2 regions of the Leuconostoc aquikimchii genome follow, and region 1 is predicted to be linked to the other one. Evidence: predicted binding sites of a transcription regulator. Region 1 holds the regulator's gene; the other holds the start of a gene.
What was found. Region 1 encodes HrcA, which represses chaperone genes, less so after heat shock. Its sites were predicted from a motif close to TTAGCACTCNNNNNNNNNGAGTGCTAA; they were not measured.
Positions count from the first base shown of each region.

Region 2: a site for HrcA is predicted at 3,894-3,920, ahead of AB3K24_RS08915 (ATP-dependent Clp protease ATP-binding subunit). Genes of this name have one in related genera too.

Region 1 is NZ_JBFPER010000001.1:1,200,098-1,207,907, reverse strand. Features, by position in the region: gene infB (translation initiation factor IF-2) at 1-1,341, shown strand, start outside; gene rbfA (30S ribosome-binding factor RbfA) at 1,411-1,764, shown strand; gene AB3K24_RS06005 (aminotransferase class I/II-fold pyridoxal phosphate-dependent enzyme) at 1,862-3,040, shown strand; gene AB3K24_RS06000 (PTS sugar transporter subunit IIA) at 3,055-3,576, shown strand; gene truB (tRNA pseudouridine(55) synthase TruB) at 3,563-4,474, shown strand; gene ribF (riboflavin biosynthesis protein RibF) at 4,477-5,427, shown strand; gene hrcA (heat-inducible transcriptional repressor HrcA) at 5,558-6,586, shown strand; gene grpE (nucleotide exchange factor GrpE) at 6,604-7,164, shown strand; gene dnaK (molecular chaperone DnaK) at 7,267-7,810, shown strand, end outside.
Region 2 is NZ_JBFPER010000001.1:1,795,382-1,803,191, reverse strand. Features, by position in the region: gene serS (serine--tRNA ligase) at 1-16, shown strand, start outside; gene secA (preprotein translocase subunit SecA) at 144-2,558, shown strand; gene prfB (peptide chain release factor 2) at 2,672-3,790, shown strand; gene AB3K24_RS08915 (ATP-dependent Clp protease ATP-binding subunit) at 3,923-6,397, shown strand; gene AB3K24_RS08910 (prepilin peptidase) at 6,410-7,081, opposite strand; gene rpsL (30S ribosomal protein S12) at 7,356-7,769, shown strand; gene rpsG (30S ribosomal protein S7) at 7,785-7,810, shown strand, end outside.

The DNA of each region.
Region 1 (7,810 bases):
TTAGACACACCTGGACACGCTGCCTTTACAGAAATGCGTGCTCGTGGGGCCAATGTTACAGATTTGACAATATTGGTTGTGGCGGCAGACGATGGTGTGATGCCACAAACAATTGAAGCGATTAATCATGCGAAGGCTGCTAAAACACCTATTATCGTGGCGGTTAACAAAATTGATAAGCCAGGTGCAAAGCCGGATGATGTGATGAACCAATTGATGGCTTATGACTTGATACCGGAAGAATATGGTGGCGACACAATATTCGTTAAAATATCAGCCAAATTCGGACAAAACGTTGACGAATTGCTTGAAATGATATTATTGCAAGCAGAAGTGCTTGAATTAAAGGCTAACCCTAATATGCCAGCGCGTGGTTCAGTTGTTGAAGCACGCTTGGATAGAGGACGTGGCCCAGTAGCGACTGTATTAGTACAACAGGGTACAATGCGTGTGGGAGACCCAATTGTTGTGGGGAATACTTATGGTCGTGTACGTACAATGACTAACGAACGTGGTGTAGAACTTGAAGAAGCTTCACCAGCAACACCTGTACAAGTTACTGGCTTAAATGATGTGCCACAGGCGGGTGACCGTTTCATTGTTATGGCAGATGAAAAGACAGCACGTGCAGCCGGTGAAGAACGAGCTAAACGGGCACAAGAAGTTATTCGTAACTCAGGATCAGTTGTGACTTTGGACACCTTGTTTAGTACAATGTCTGAAAAAGCAATGAAGACTGTACCAGTTATTGTTAAGGCTGATGTTCAAGGTTCTGTTGAGGCGCTGTCAGGTTCTTTGAAGAAGATTGAAGTAGATGGTGTACGTGTCGATATTATTCATACGGCAGCTGGCGCGATTAATGAATCGGATGTTACTTTGGCATCAGCTTCAGGGGCAATTATTATTGGCTTTAATGTTCGCCCAACACCTTTGGCAAAATCTCAAGCTGATTCTGAGAAAGTTGATATTCGTTATTATAACGTGATTTATAATGCGATTGATGACGTTGAAGCAGCTATGAAGGGTCAACTCGAACCAGTTTATGAAGAACAAGTTATCGGAACCGTGACTGTTAAAGAATTGTTCAAATTCTCTAAGGTCGGTATTATTGCCGGTGCGATGGTTGAAGAAGGAAAAATTACCAAAGAAGCTAAAGTCCGTGTTATTCGTGATGGCGTTGTTGTCTTTGATGGTCAAATTGCTTCATTACAGCGCGGTAAAGACTCAGTTAATGAAGTTAAAATGGGATTTGAATTCGGATTTACAGTTGCTAAGTATAATGATGTCAGAGTTGGCGATATTGTTGAAGCTTACGTGATGGCAGAAGTTAAAGCAAAATAACGTTGCGCATAGGTTGCTGATGAGTGACTACGACGTTTTAATGTTCTATATAGAAAAGAGGCACAAGTTATGGCTAATCCACAACGTGCAGGTCGCCTCGCACAAGAAGTACAACGCGATGTAACAGATTTATTGCTTAAGCGTATTAATGATCCACGTGTGCAAGATCTTACAGTAACTAGCGTTGAACTATCTGGTGATTTGCAAATTGCAACAATTTATTATTCGATTTTGTCTGACTTAGCAAGTGATGGGCAAAAAGCCCAAGCTGGTTTAGAAGCGGCAAGTGGGTTGATTCGTAAAGAACTCGGCGCGCGCTTAACCGTTTACAAGACACCGGAATTAAAGTTTGTTCGTGATCAATCGGTTCAATATGGCAATCATATTGAAGATTTAATTCGCAAGTTGCATTCTGAAAATTAATAAATTATTCACAATTTTAACGCTACCTCTAAAGGGTAGCGTTTTTTGTGTTAAAATAGAATTACAATAATTTGATTAAAATAAGGAACTTAAAAAAATGACCAACTTTATACAATCGTTAAATCCAATAATTACTGAAATGGCACCGGATAAGTTACTGGGATTTCAAAAGACTGTGCGCGATATTCCAGGCATCTTAAAACTAACGCTGGGTGAACCAGGTTTTGCAGTAGATGAACGCATCAAAAAAGCCGCTATTGAAGCAATTACCAATGATCGCTCTCATTACGCTGAGAGTCAAGGTGAACAAAAACTACGGTTAGAAGCAGTTAAATATTTTAATAAACTTTACCATTTAAACTATCAAGGTGAAGAAAATGTCATTGCGACACTAGGCGTAAGTGAGGCAATTAATGTTGTTTTAAATACACTAATTGGCACAAATGAAGGGTTATTAATGCCTGAACCAACTTATGGGCCTTATTTCACATCACTAGATTTGGCACATGGCACAAAAATAGCAATTGATACAACGCCTAATCGGTTTAAATTGACACCAGAAATGGTTGACGAAGCGATAGCTCGCGCAACGGTTCCAGTACGTGCTATTTTAATGAATTATCCAGCAAATCCAACTGGTGTGACATATTCACGTCAAGAAGTAATTGCACTGGCAGAAACATTTAAAAAGCATAAAATTTGGGTCATCTCTGATGAAATTTATTCGTTATTAACATATGATCAAGCGCATGTATCTTTTGCAGAAATCATTCCGGAACAAACAGTTTACATTAACGGTTTATCCAAGTCTCATGCTATGACAGGATATCGTGTTGGGTTTATTTTAGGCGCTGCTGATGTGATAGCTGAAATGCAAAAAGTGCATGGTGCATTAACATTTGCTATTCCTACTTTTATTCAAGACGCTGCTCTCGTTGCTTTGCGCGATGTGAGTGACACACCGATTATCATGCGTGATGCATACAAGGCACGTCGTGATCGTATGTTACCACAATTACAGTCGTTGGGATTCGATGTCGTATCACCTGAAGGTGCATTTTATTTATTTGCCAAATTACCTGCTGATATAGGTGATGATGGTGATGAATTTGCATTGAAATTGGCTCAGGAGGGGAAAGTAGCAGTTATCCCAGGATCAGGATTTAGTGAAGTGGCAAAGGCATATATTCGGATCTCGTATGCGGCATCTGATGCTGATTTAGATGAAGGCATGCGACGATTGACAGCGTATGTCAATCAACTGCGCGGAAAATAATTAAGAGGCAATTTATGAGTTGGTGGCAAAATTTATTTAATCAAAGAAATAAGTATAATCGTGTTAGGACAACAGGACAACTGAATGCAATTCACGTTGCACGTCAGTCAGAGTTTCCTGTCGTTGTTGCGCCTGTGACAGGACAACTGCAAAAAATTGATGGTGATAGTGAGCAAATTCATAGTAAAAATGGCTTTGTGATGTTGCCTGATGGTAATAGCATTATGTCACCAGTAGCAGGCATTGTTATAACTTCTGATGAATATGCTGTTACGATTCAAAGTGTACAGCATGGCGTAGTGAAGGTTCAGTTACAAATGCGTAGTGAGGACATTAAGGGCGCACGGTTGGCGATGTATGGTAAAGGGCAACAATTACACGCTGGTGATTTAATTGGGAATACACACGCAGTGGATCACAATATCCGCGTCTATGTGTTATTTGAAGGCAACGTGATGCCGCGTGTAAATTATGGTGCTGTGTACGCTGGTCAAAGTATTTGGCAATACCAAGAGAACGCAAATGCAACAGAATAATGATAGTGTTGATGGTCTGATAGTCGTTAATAAACCACGTGGTATGACTTCTTTTGATGTTGTGGCTAAGGTTCGTCGTGCAATTGGTCAAAAGCGAGTGGGGCATGCTGGTACTTTAGATCCAAATGTTGATGGGGTGCTAGTCATCGCACTTGGAAAAGCAACAAAATTGGTCGATGAACTACAAGCTCGTCCTAAACGGTACATAGGTAGTATTACTTTTGGATTTGCAACTGAAACAGAAGATTTAGATGGTGCTGTGATATCAAAAATCAACATTGATGAGCCATTTGATGACGCTGCAATTGATGCTGCAATTGCTCATTTAAATGGTGCTATAAAACAAGTACCGCCCATGTTTTCGGCAGTCAAAGTTGGTGGTAAACGCTTGTATGAATATGCTAGAGCAGGAGAAATAGTCGAACGACCCGTTCGAGATGCTGTGATTTATAACTACAAACGTACTTCTGATGTTATTTATGACAATCAACAGCAGAAATTTAATTTTGAAGCAACGGTATCGAAGGGAACTTACATTCGTACTTTAGCAGTGGATACTGGGCGCCAGCTTGGTGTGCCGGCTACAATGACAAGTTTAACGCGTACAATGGGTAGTGGGATAACAATTGCGCAGGCGACAGATCTAGATAAAATTGTGACGAGTGAGCGAGCAGAATTACTAAAACTAATCATACCGATAAAGGATATACTGACGTGGCCGACAAAAGTGCTTTCAGATAGTGAATGGTTTGCGGTTAAAAATGGGCAAAAAATGACCCTATGGCCTGCGAGTGATACCTATTTACAACTTACTTATCATGATGACTTAAAGGCAGTGTATGCCTATAATAAGGAAGACAATGTCTGGCAATCACGTTATGTGTTTACGAATGAATAATAATGACTGATATAATTAAATTGCATTATCCAATTTTAAAAAAAATACAACCTGCACCAACGCAACAAGTCGTTGCCATGGGTTTTTTTGATGGCGTACACTTAGGACATCAAAAAGTGATCAAACAAGCTAAATACGAAGCGGATAAACTTGGTGTCCCACTGGCTGTGTTGACATATGATCCACATCCTATTGTTGTATTTAAGACGTTAGTCAATCCGTTACGTTACCTAACACCAACTGATCAAAAAGCAGCATTATTGGCTGATCTTGGTGTCAATACAATATATGTCATGCAATTCACATCGCAGCTGGCGAAACTACAACCACAGGAATTTGTAGATCAAGTTATTATGCGTTTAAATCCAATAACAGTTGTGGGTGGATTTGATCATATATATGGCGGCAATGTCACAACTGCAGATATGATTCATTTACCTCAGTATGCTAAAAATCGTTTTGATGTTGTTTCGGTGCCAGAACTTGATGATAATAACCAAAAAATTGGTTCGTCATTGATTCGTAAGGCGTTAGAAATAGGTGATATGGATATTGTTAATCGTCAACTTGGACGTGTTCATCAGACGACTGGTTTAGTCATGCATGGTGAGGCACGTGGCCGTGAACTGGGATTCCCAACAGTCAATATTAAAACACCAGAATTAGAGTGGCTGCCGACTATTGGCATTTATGCTGTTAAAATAATGGTAGGTGATTACTGGTATTTGGGCATGGCAAGTATTGGGCGTAATGTCACATTTGGTGATGCGCGTCCAATTACGGTCGAAATCAATATATTAGATTTTAGTCAAGAAATATACGGTGAAAATGTGACAATAAATTGGCATAATTATCTTCGAGGCGAGGTCAAGTTTAAGACTGTGACAGCATTAATAAGTCAACTAAAAAAAGATGAAATTGCTACAAGACAATACTTTGATGCACTTGACTAACGTTATGTGTATTTTTTTATTTTAGCACTCAAATAAAAGAGTGCTAAAAAGCTTGCGTTTTTTTGAAAATAGTGTATCATTATAAATGTTAGCAGTAAGAAACGTTGAGTGCTAAAACGGAGGTGATGGCATGCTGACAGAAAGACAAAAATTAATTCTAAGCGCCATCATTTATGAATACACACAGACGGCTCGTGCAGTTGGATCAAAGAGTCTTCAACAGCAACTTGATATTAAAGTGAGTTCTGCTACGATACGTAATGAAATGGCAACTTTGGAATCAGAAGCATTGATAAAAAAGTTGCACACATCTGCTGGTCGCATCCCATCTCGTGCAGGTTACCGGTATTATCTTGATAATTTAATGTTGGCACGTGCAGCAACGCAACAAGACATCGCTTTGGTTATGCAGTCGTTTCGTGGCAACTTTCATGAAATGGATGATTTGTTAGATGAATCGGCACGGACGTTATCCGAACTCACTGGTGCAACGGCACTTATTTTAAAACCTGAACGTTTGAATATTGTTGTATCAGGTTTTCGTTTAGTGCCATTAGAAAACCAGCTATTAATTGCTGTTCTAGTAACTAATGACGGTAAGGTAACGAGTCAAACTTTTAAGTTACCACGTGAATTAGCAGTTTCATCATTAGATAGTATGATTAAATATATCAATGATCGGATGAATGGCCGACCGGTGTTAGAAGTTTTGAAGATGATGCAGTCTGATGAATTGCCAACACAAATGAGTCGTATGATTAAAACACCAGCGGCATTTTTACAACTATTTGGTGATGTGCTAGCCAGGTCTATTGGCGATACAGTTCATATTGGTGGTCGTTTAAATGTGTTAGGCTTTAGTGATAATGATCAAGACACAAAAGAAGTTAAACGTCTCTTAGAGTTTTTGATTTCTGCTTCTGATGTGCGTCGCGTTGCAACGACCACGGCGCATCATGTGACTATTAAGATTGCTAAAGAAATTGACGAACCCTTGTTGAAGCCTTTTAGCTTAATTACAAGAGCATTTACCGTACCAAACCAAGGAGAAGGCGTAATTGCCTTACTAGGACCAATTCGCATGACATATGCACGCAATGTATTATTAATGGATGCATTTGGTGAGGCATTAAGTCAGAAAATGATTGAGTATACATAAACGAGGAGGTCACTCACGTGACAGATGAAACTAAAAACGAATTAAATAATGAAGAGATAGTAGAAAATGATGATGGCTTAGCAACTGAAAAAGTTGATGCTGTCGTAGAAGAAGCGGCCGATTCTCAGCAAGTAGCGCTTGATGAAGCCTTGAAACGCGTATCAGATTTAGAAGATCAATTACTGCGATCACAAGCTGAAATTCGAAACATGCAACAACGTCAAGCACGTGAAATTCAAAATGTACGTAAGTATGATGGCCAAAAGTTGGCTAGTGCAGTGTTACCGGCAGTTGATAATTTAGAACGCGCGTTACTGGTTGAATCGAAAGATGCGGTCGCGCAACAAATCAAAACTGGTGTTGAAATGACATTAAAAACGTTGGTACAAGCTTTAACTGACAATGGTATTTCCGCAACAGGTGAAGTTGGTGAAAATTTTGATCCAACAAAACATCAAGCGATTCAAAGTGTTTCTTCAGATAAAGTTGATTCAGATCAAATTGCATCTGTTTTGCAAAAAGGCTATATACTGCAAGATCGCGTACTACGTCCAGCAATGGTCGCAGTGGCAAAATGATTTTATTAGTACGAAATTAAAGATGTTACGGTGATTCAGCGAAACGCGCACTACACCTAAAAAAGACAAATTTAACTTAAAAAGCAAAGGAAGAATAAATTCATGTCAAAGATAATCGGTATTGATTTAGGTACGACAAACTCAGCAGTTGCTGTCCTTGAGGGTGGCGAACCAAAAATCATCACAAACCCAGACGGTGGTCGTACAACACCATCAGTTGTTTCATTTAAGAATGGCGAGAGCCAAGTTGGAGATGTTGCTAAGCGACAGGCTATTACAAATCCAGACACAGTTATCTCAATTAAGTCGCATATGGGAGAAGCTGGTTACAAAGTTAGTGCTGACGGTAAAGACTATACACCACAAGAAATTTCAGCAATGATTTTGCAATACATTAAAGGTTATGCTGAAGATTATTTAGGTGAAAAAGTTGACAAAGCTGTTATCACCGTACCGGCCTACTTTAATGATGCACAACGTCAAGCAACAAAAGACGCTGGTAAGATCGCTGGATTGGAAGTTGAACGTATTATTAACGAACCAACTGCAGCAGCTTTGGCATACGGCTTAGACAAGTTGGACAAGAATGAAAAGATTTTGGTTTATGATTTAGGTGGTGGTACATTTGATGTGTCTATCCTTGAAT
Region 2 (7,810 bases), 600 kb from region 1:
TACGTCACATCATTAATCATGAAAAACCTGTATTTATCAGGCTTTTTTGATATAATTGACAGTAGACTATTGTGCGCAAAATTACACAAATTAAGACTTCAGAGGAGAAACACACGATAAAATAATGTTGTGTGTTAAAAATAATGGCAAATCCAATACGTAAATTAGTTGATAATTCTAAAAAACAATTAAAAGAATTAAGTCATATTGCTGATCAAGTAGAAAGTTATGCTGACCAAATGGCTGCGATGTCTGATGAAGAATTGCAAGCAAAGACGCCAATGTTTAAGCAAATTATTGCGGATGCAATGGCTGATGTAAAGGGCCAAGACAAACAAAATAAAATGTTGGCAAAAACGTTGGATGAGATTTTGCCTCAGGCTTTTGCTGTGGCACGTGAAGGGGCAAAAAGAGTTTTAGGATTGTACCCATTTCATGTCCAAATAATGGGATCTGCGGCGTTACATGATGGCAATTTAGCTGAAATGCGTACTGGAGAGGGAAAAACCTTAACAGCCACGATGACAGTTTATTTAAATGCGTTATCTGGACGTGGCGTTCATGTTGTTACTGTAAATGATTATCTGTCAGCACGTGATGCAGAACAGATGGGCCAATTATATAATTGGCTTGGTTTATCGGTAGGTGTTAACGTTGGTGATTCACCCGCAGATGAAAAACGTGCGGCGTATGACGCCGACATTACGTATTCAACTAACTTTAATATTGGTTTTGATTATTTGCGTGATAATATGGTACGTCGTGCAGATGAACGTGTGATGCAACGTGGCTTGAATTTTGCGTTAATTGATGAGGCTGATTCTATTTTAATTGACACGGCACGTACCCCCTTGATTATTTCAGGACCAGGTTCGGGTGTTTCTCAACTATATGCCCGTGCCGATCGTTTTGTAAAAACATTACAAAACGAGGAAGATTATAAAATTGATGAAGAAGCCAAAACAACGATGTTAACAAATGAAGGCATTCATAAAGGTGAAATTTTCTTCAATTTGGATAATTTATATGATGCTGGTGATACTGCTTTAACGCATCATATTGATCAAGCATTACGAGCTAACTTGAATTATATTAACGATAAAGATTACGTCGTGCAAGCGGGTGAAGTTAAATTAATTGACCAATCAACTGGACGTATTTCAGAAGGCACACGGCTATCAGATGGTCTCCATCAAGCGATTGAAGCCAAAGAAGGCGTGGATATTCAAGAAGAAAATAAGTCTATGGCACAAATTACATATCAGAATTTGTTCCGTATGTATAAAAAGTTGTCAGGTATGACTGGAACCGCTAAAACCGAAGAGGAAGAATTACGCGAAATTTATAATATGGAAGTCGTTACTATTCCGACAAACCGTCCGATTAAACGCGTGGATTACGCTGACTTGCTATATCCTTCAATTCGTGCAAAGTATAATGCTGTTGTTAAAATGATACAGGATTTGCACACTAAGGGGCAACCAATTTTGATTGGTACTGGATCGGTAGAATCTTCTGAACTGTTATCTAAGATTTTGATGGCACAAAATGTACCACACAATGTTTTAAATGCTAAAAATAATGCTAAGGAAGCAGAAATCATTGCGAATGCAGGACAACGAGGGGCTGTCACTGTTGCAACAAACATGGCAGGTCGTGGGACAGATATTAAACTTGGCCCAGGTGTTGCTGATTTGGGTGGCTTGGTAGTTATTGCGACTGAACGACATGAATCACGTCGAATTGATAATCAGTTACGTGGTCGTGCAGGGCGTCAAGGTGATGCAGGATTTTCACAATTCTTTTTATCACTCGAAGATGATTTAATGATCCGTTTTGGCGCTGATCGTATTCGAGTACTTTGGGAACGGATGAATCTTGATGAAGAAGAGACGGTTATTAAGAATCGTTTGATAACACGTTCAGTAGAATCAGCTCAAAAACGTGTTGAAGGTAATAACTATGATACACGTAAGAATGTTTTGCAATATGATGACGTTGTACGTGAACAACGAGAGCTTATTTATCAACAACGAGATATCGTTATTGATGAAAAGAAGTCCCTTGAGTGGGTCTTGATGCCCATGGTTGAGCGGACAATTAATCGTGTTGTAGACGCGCAGACAAAAAGCAAAAAAACAGCAGAGTGGCATTTAGATCAAATCATTATTTTTGCAAATAATGCACTAGTCCGTGATGGTGACGTGACGGTGAAGCAGTTACAAGACTTGTCTCGTGACGAGATTCAGACGACATTGTTGGACTTATCCAAGACAAATTATAAAGTTAAAAAAGGACAGCTATACGACCCAGATCAAATGTTGGAATTTGAAAAAGTTGTTATTTTACGTGCTGTTGATCAACACTGGACGGATCATATTGATTCATTAGACCGTCTAAGACAAGGTGTGGGACTACGTGGTTATGGCCAATTGAATCCACTAATAGAGTATCAAAACGAAGCATTTACAAACTTTAATAAAATGATTGTTGATGTTGAATATGATGCAACTCGAACGTTTATGAAGGCTGAAATCCGTCAGAATTTGAAAGCGTAAACAATAGTTATGGTTTGTTATTAGTAGACGCTCATAATGATTGCTGCTGAAGAAAGCAACATTAAGGATAACAAGCATAGTACACTTTTTTGTTTTGAAGGGACACAGTAATAATGGAAATTATCGATGCAAAGCATGCTGCAGCAGATATTCAAGAAAATATCGCTCGCTTTCGTGGTACATTAGATTTAGAAGCGTTGACAGAAGAAATTGCCGACTTTGAAAATCGTATGACAGAGCCTGGTTTTTGGGATGATAACGTCAAGGCACAAAAAGTAATTGAAGAAAACAACGTATTAAAAAATCGTCGTGATTCATTTTTGAATTTAACGAATCAAGCTGAAGAAATTGAGTTGTTAATTGAGATGCTCTCAGAAGATGACACTGATGTTGAAGTAGTGGCAGAACTTGAAGAAACTGTCGCTAAAGCACAAAAGGACATTGAAACATACAATTTAGAGCAGTTGTTAACAGAACCATATGACGCCAATAATGCCATTTTAGAAGTACATCCAGGATCGGGTGGCACAGAGTCAACTGATTGGGGTGCAAACTTGTATCGTATGTATACACGTTGGGCACAACAACATGGGTTCCAAGTTGACGTTTTAGATTATCACTCTGGTGATGAGGCTGGTATTGATAGTGCAACGATTAAAATTACTGGGCATAATGCTTTCGGCTTTTTGCGTAGTGAAAAAGGCGTTCATCGCTTTGTACGTATTTCACCTTTTGATTCAGCGGGACGTCGTCACACAAGTTTCGTGAGTGTCGAGGTTATGCCAGAATTAGATGACACAATTGAAGTAGAAGTACGTGATGATGATGTTAAAATGGACGTTTTCCGTTCCGGTGGTGCCGGTGGACAAAACGTGAACAAGGTGTCAACTGGTGTGCGTTTGACTCATGAACCAACGGGTATTGTCGTATCATCGACAGTAGATCGTACGCAGTATGGTAATCGTGAATATGCCATGCGTCTGTTAAAAAGTAAACTATACCAACTCGAACTGGAAAAGCAAGAGGCAGAGCGTGCTGCACTAACAGGTGAAAAATTAGAGAATGGCTGGGGATCTCAGATACGTTCGTACGTGCTGCATCCATATCAAATGGTCAAAGATCATCGAACAGACTATGAAACTAATCAACCACAACAAGTATTAGATGGCGATTTAGATCCTTTTATAAATGCTTATCTACAATGGCAATTAAGTTTGAAAAACCCAAATTAAAATGAGTGAAGGTCGAAACAATTAGTTTCGGCTTTTTGAATTATGAAACAAATTAGTTTCTAATGTGCGTGTAATGCGCTATAATATAAGTCAACATTAGACATTAACTGCCTAATAAATGGAGGGCAAAATATGGATACCAACTATACACCAAGTGCACAAAACGTATTAGTTTTAGCACAAGAACAATCTAAATATTTCAAACATCAAGCCGTGGGAACAGAACATTTATTACTTGCCTTAGCTATTGAAAAGGAAGGTATCGCCAGTAAAATACTTGGACAATTTAATGTGGCGGATGATGATATTCGTGAAGAAATAGAACACTTTACTGGATACGGTATGACCACACGCTATGATAAAAATAGTTACTTGCCATATTCGCCAAAAGCCTCTGATATTTTACGTCAGTCAGGTGAGGAAGCACGTACGTTAGGACAGCCAAAGGTTGGCACAGAGCATATTTTGTTGGCACTATTACAGGATGAAAGTATTTTGTCATCACGTATTTTACTTGCCTTAGATGCTAATTTACAAGACATGAAACGTGCTATTTTACGCAAATTAGGCATCACTGATGTGCGCAAACAATTGAAACAACGTGATAAACAACAAACACAAGGGACGCCAACTTTGGATGGATTAGCCCGCGATTTGACACAAATGGCTAAAGAAGGGAAGTTAGATCCAATTATTGGTCGTTCAAAAGAAGTTCGACGGGTTGTTCAAATATTATCTCGTCGTACTAAAAACAACCCAGTGCTAATTGGCGAACCTGGTGTTGGGAAAACAGCTATCGCTGAAGGTTTAGCGCAACAAATTGTTAATGATGATGTGCCGGCAACTTTAAAAAACAAGCGTTTAATGGCTTTGGATATGGGATCATTGGTCGCAGGAACAAAATACCGAGGTGAATTTGAGGATCGATTAAAGAAAATCATTGATGAAATTTATCAAGATGGTAATGTTATTTTATTCATCGATGAATTACACACACTCATTGGTGCGGGTGGTGCTGAGGGGGCAATTGATGCTTCCAACATTTTGAAACCAGCTTTAGCACGAGGAGAATTGCAAACATTAGGTGCGACAACTTTTGATGAATATCAAAAGTATGTCGAATCTGATGCCGCATTGGAACGTCGTTTTGCACCGGTCACAGTGAATGAACCGACACAAGCGGATGCTATTGCAATATTAACAGGTATTCGTCCCAAGTTTGAAGCGCATCATCAGGTTCAAATTGATGATGAAGCCATTGAAGCGGCAGTTAAGTTGTCATCTCGTTATATTACCGATCGTTTTTTGCCAGATAAAGCGATTGATTTGATGGATGAAGCAGGCGCAAAAGTACGTATTGATGCAATTGATAAGCCAACGCCAATGAGCCGAAGTAAGGCACGTTTGGTGGCAGTGACGGCTGCTAAGGATGAAGCAATTACAGCGCTTAATTTTGAAGAAGCGGCCAAGCAGCGTGCAGAAGAAATGAAGTTAAAAACAAAAATCGATAAAATGACTGCAAAATTGTCAGTTGATGAAAATAATGATCAACCCAAATATAATCTACATGTCTCAGCGGAAGATATTAGTGAAGTGATTTCACAGCAAACAGGTGTACCTTTAACACAACTTGAAAAAAGTGAACAACAACGCTTGGTAAACTTAGAAGCTGTTTTGGGTAAACGTGTTATTGGACAAAAAACTGCCATCTCAGCTGTCGCACGTGCAATTCGACGTGCGCGATCTGGCTTAAAGGATCCGAGTCGTCCAATTGGTGCGTTTATGTTCTTAGGGCCAACCGGTGTTGGTAAGACAGAGTTAGCTAAAGCATTGGCTGAAGCTATGTTTGGTAGTGAAGATAATATGATTCGAATTGATATGTCTGAGTACCAGGAAAGATGGTCTTCCTCACGTTTGGTTGGTTCAGCGCCAGGGTATGTTGGTTATGATGAAGGTGGTCAATTAACTGAACAAGTGCGAAATCATCCATATTCTGTTGTTTTATTAGATGAGGCAGAAAAAGCACATCAAGACATATTTAATCTCATGTTGCAGGTGTTTGATGATGGTTACCTGACGGACTCGAAAGGTCGTAAAATTGATTTTAGAAATACAATCATTATTATGACGTCTAACCTGGGCGCTACACGTTTACGTGATGAAAAGTCAATGGGGTTTGGTGCCGTTGATTTAAAGAATAACAATGAGGCTGTTGCTGAAAAAATCCGCGAAACATTAAAGGAAACCTTCCGTCCAGAATTTATTAATCGTTTGGACGAGGCTGTTGTTTTTGATTCATTAACAAAAGATGAATTACATCAAATTGTGAAATTGATGAGCCAATCAGTTTTGCAACGTGTGGCAGAGCAAGGAATTTCTGTCAAAATAACGCCCGCAGCAATTGATGTTGTTGCTAGCGCTGGATTTGATCCTGAATATGGCGCACGTCCAATACGACGGGCTTTGCAGACTCAGATTGAAGACGTATTGAGCGAAGAATTGCTACGCGGCAATATTACGACTGAAAGTTCTGTGACAATTGGTGCAAAAAATGGCGCCATTAAAATTAATATCAAGGCGCTTGAAAAATTACCAACGAAGGCATAATATTAAATTTTTTCATAAACTATTAAATATAATGATTTTTTCAAATAAAATAGCACCGAGCCAACCAAAATAAAGAAATGGGACAAACGGTAGACGGCGAGCATGATGTGTCATAAGATATAGAAGCCCCGATATTGAAGCCAAAAGTAAAGTCAGTGAAAAGCTCTGTGAGGTCGTAGTCAACGCTAACAACACCAGTACCGGAATATCACCACTACCCATAACTTGACGATAGTATACTAGAAATAAACTGATAATTAGTATGGCACAAGTCGTCAATATTTTTAGATCACCCCAATTGCTAATAAATAAGTAAATAATCCCGGGAATTAAAATATCTGCATGAATACTTTCAGAGTGCCAATCTTCTAAGGCAAGAAATAACAATAAGTAGGCTGTTATCCAAGTTAAAGGGTCAGAAAATAAATAACTACCTATAATCGTACCAATGAATTCAAGATATGCGTAATGCACACCATAATGATTGTGGCAGTAACGGCAACGACCGCGAGTTAATACGGCCGATAATATAGGAATTAAATCAAACCAGCGCAAAAAATGACCACATTGCATGCAAAATGAGCGTTTAACAAAAATATGAATATGATTGTTTACACGGTCAGCAAGGCACATGACGGTTGATACGAGAACGGCATTTAAAATAATAATGAGTAAGTTTTCCATGCTGAATGATACGTAAAATAATGATAAACGCACAAAAATAATTAACTAAGCAACAAAAATAAATAAAGTATGTTGTTACCTATTGACAATAATGCTCAATCTGGTATTATATTGAACGTGCTTTTAAGTAATCTGTTCTGTGATATCATCACAACGTGCTGAATAGCGCTGTAAAGGCAATTGTCAGCAGATTTTCAGTGGTCATTTTTGTTTAAGTACAATAATGATACACCTGGAACTGTGTTATTAATAAAAATCTTAAGGAGATCGTAGAATGCCTACAATTAATCAATTAGTTCGCAAGCCTCGTAAGTCACTAGTGACTAAGTCAAAGTCACCGGCTTTGAACTTCGGCTATAATTCAATGAAAAAGAAAGCAACAAACAATGTTGCACCACAAAAGCGTGGTGTTGCCACGCGTGTTGGTACAATGACACCTAAGAAGCCTAACTCGGCTTTGCGTAAGTATGCTCGTGTGCGTCTTTCAAACTTGTATGAAGTGACTGCCTATATTCCAGGTATTGGACATAACTTGCAAGAACACTCGGTTGTTTTGATCCGTGGTGGACGTGTTAAGGATTTGCCTGGTGTACGTTACCACGTTATCCGTGGTGCATTGGATACTGCGGGCGTTGATGGTCGTATGACATCACGTTCAAAATATGGCACAAAGGCGCCAAAGAAGTAAGAAGGAGACTGACTAATGCCACGTAAAGGTTATACTAAGCG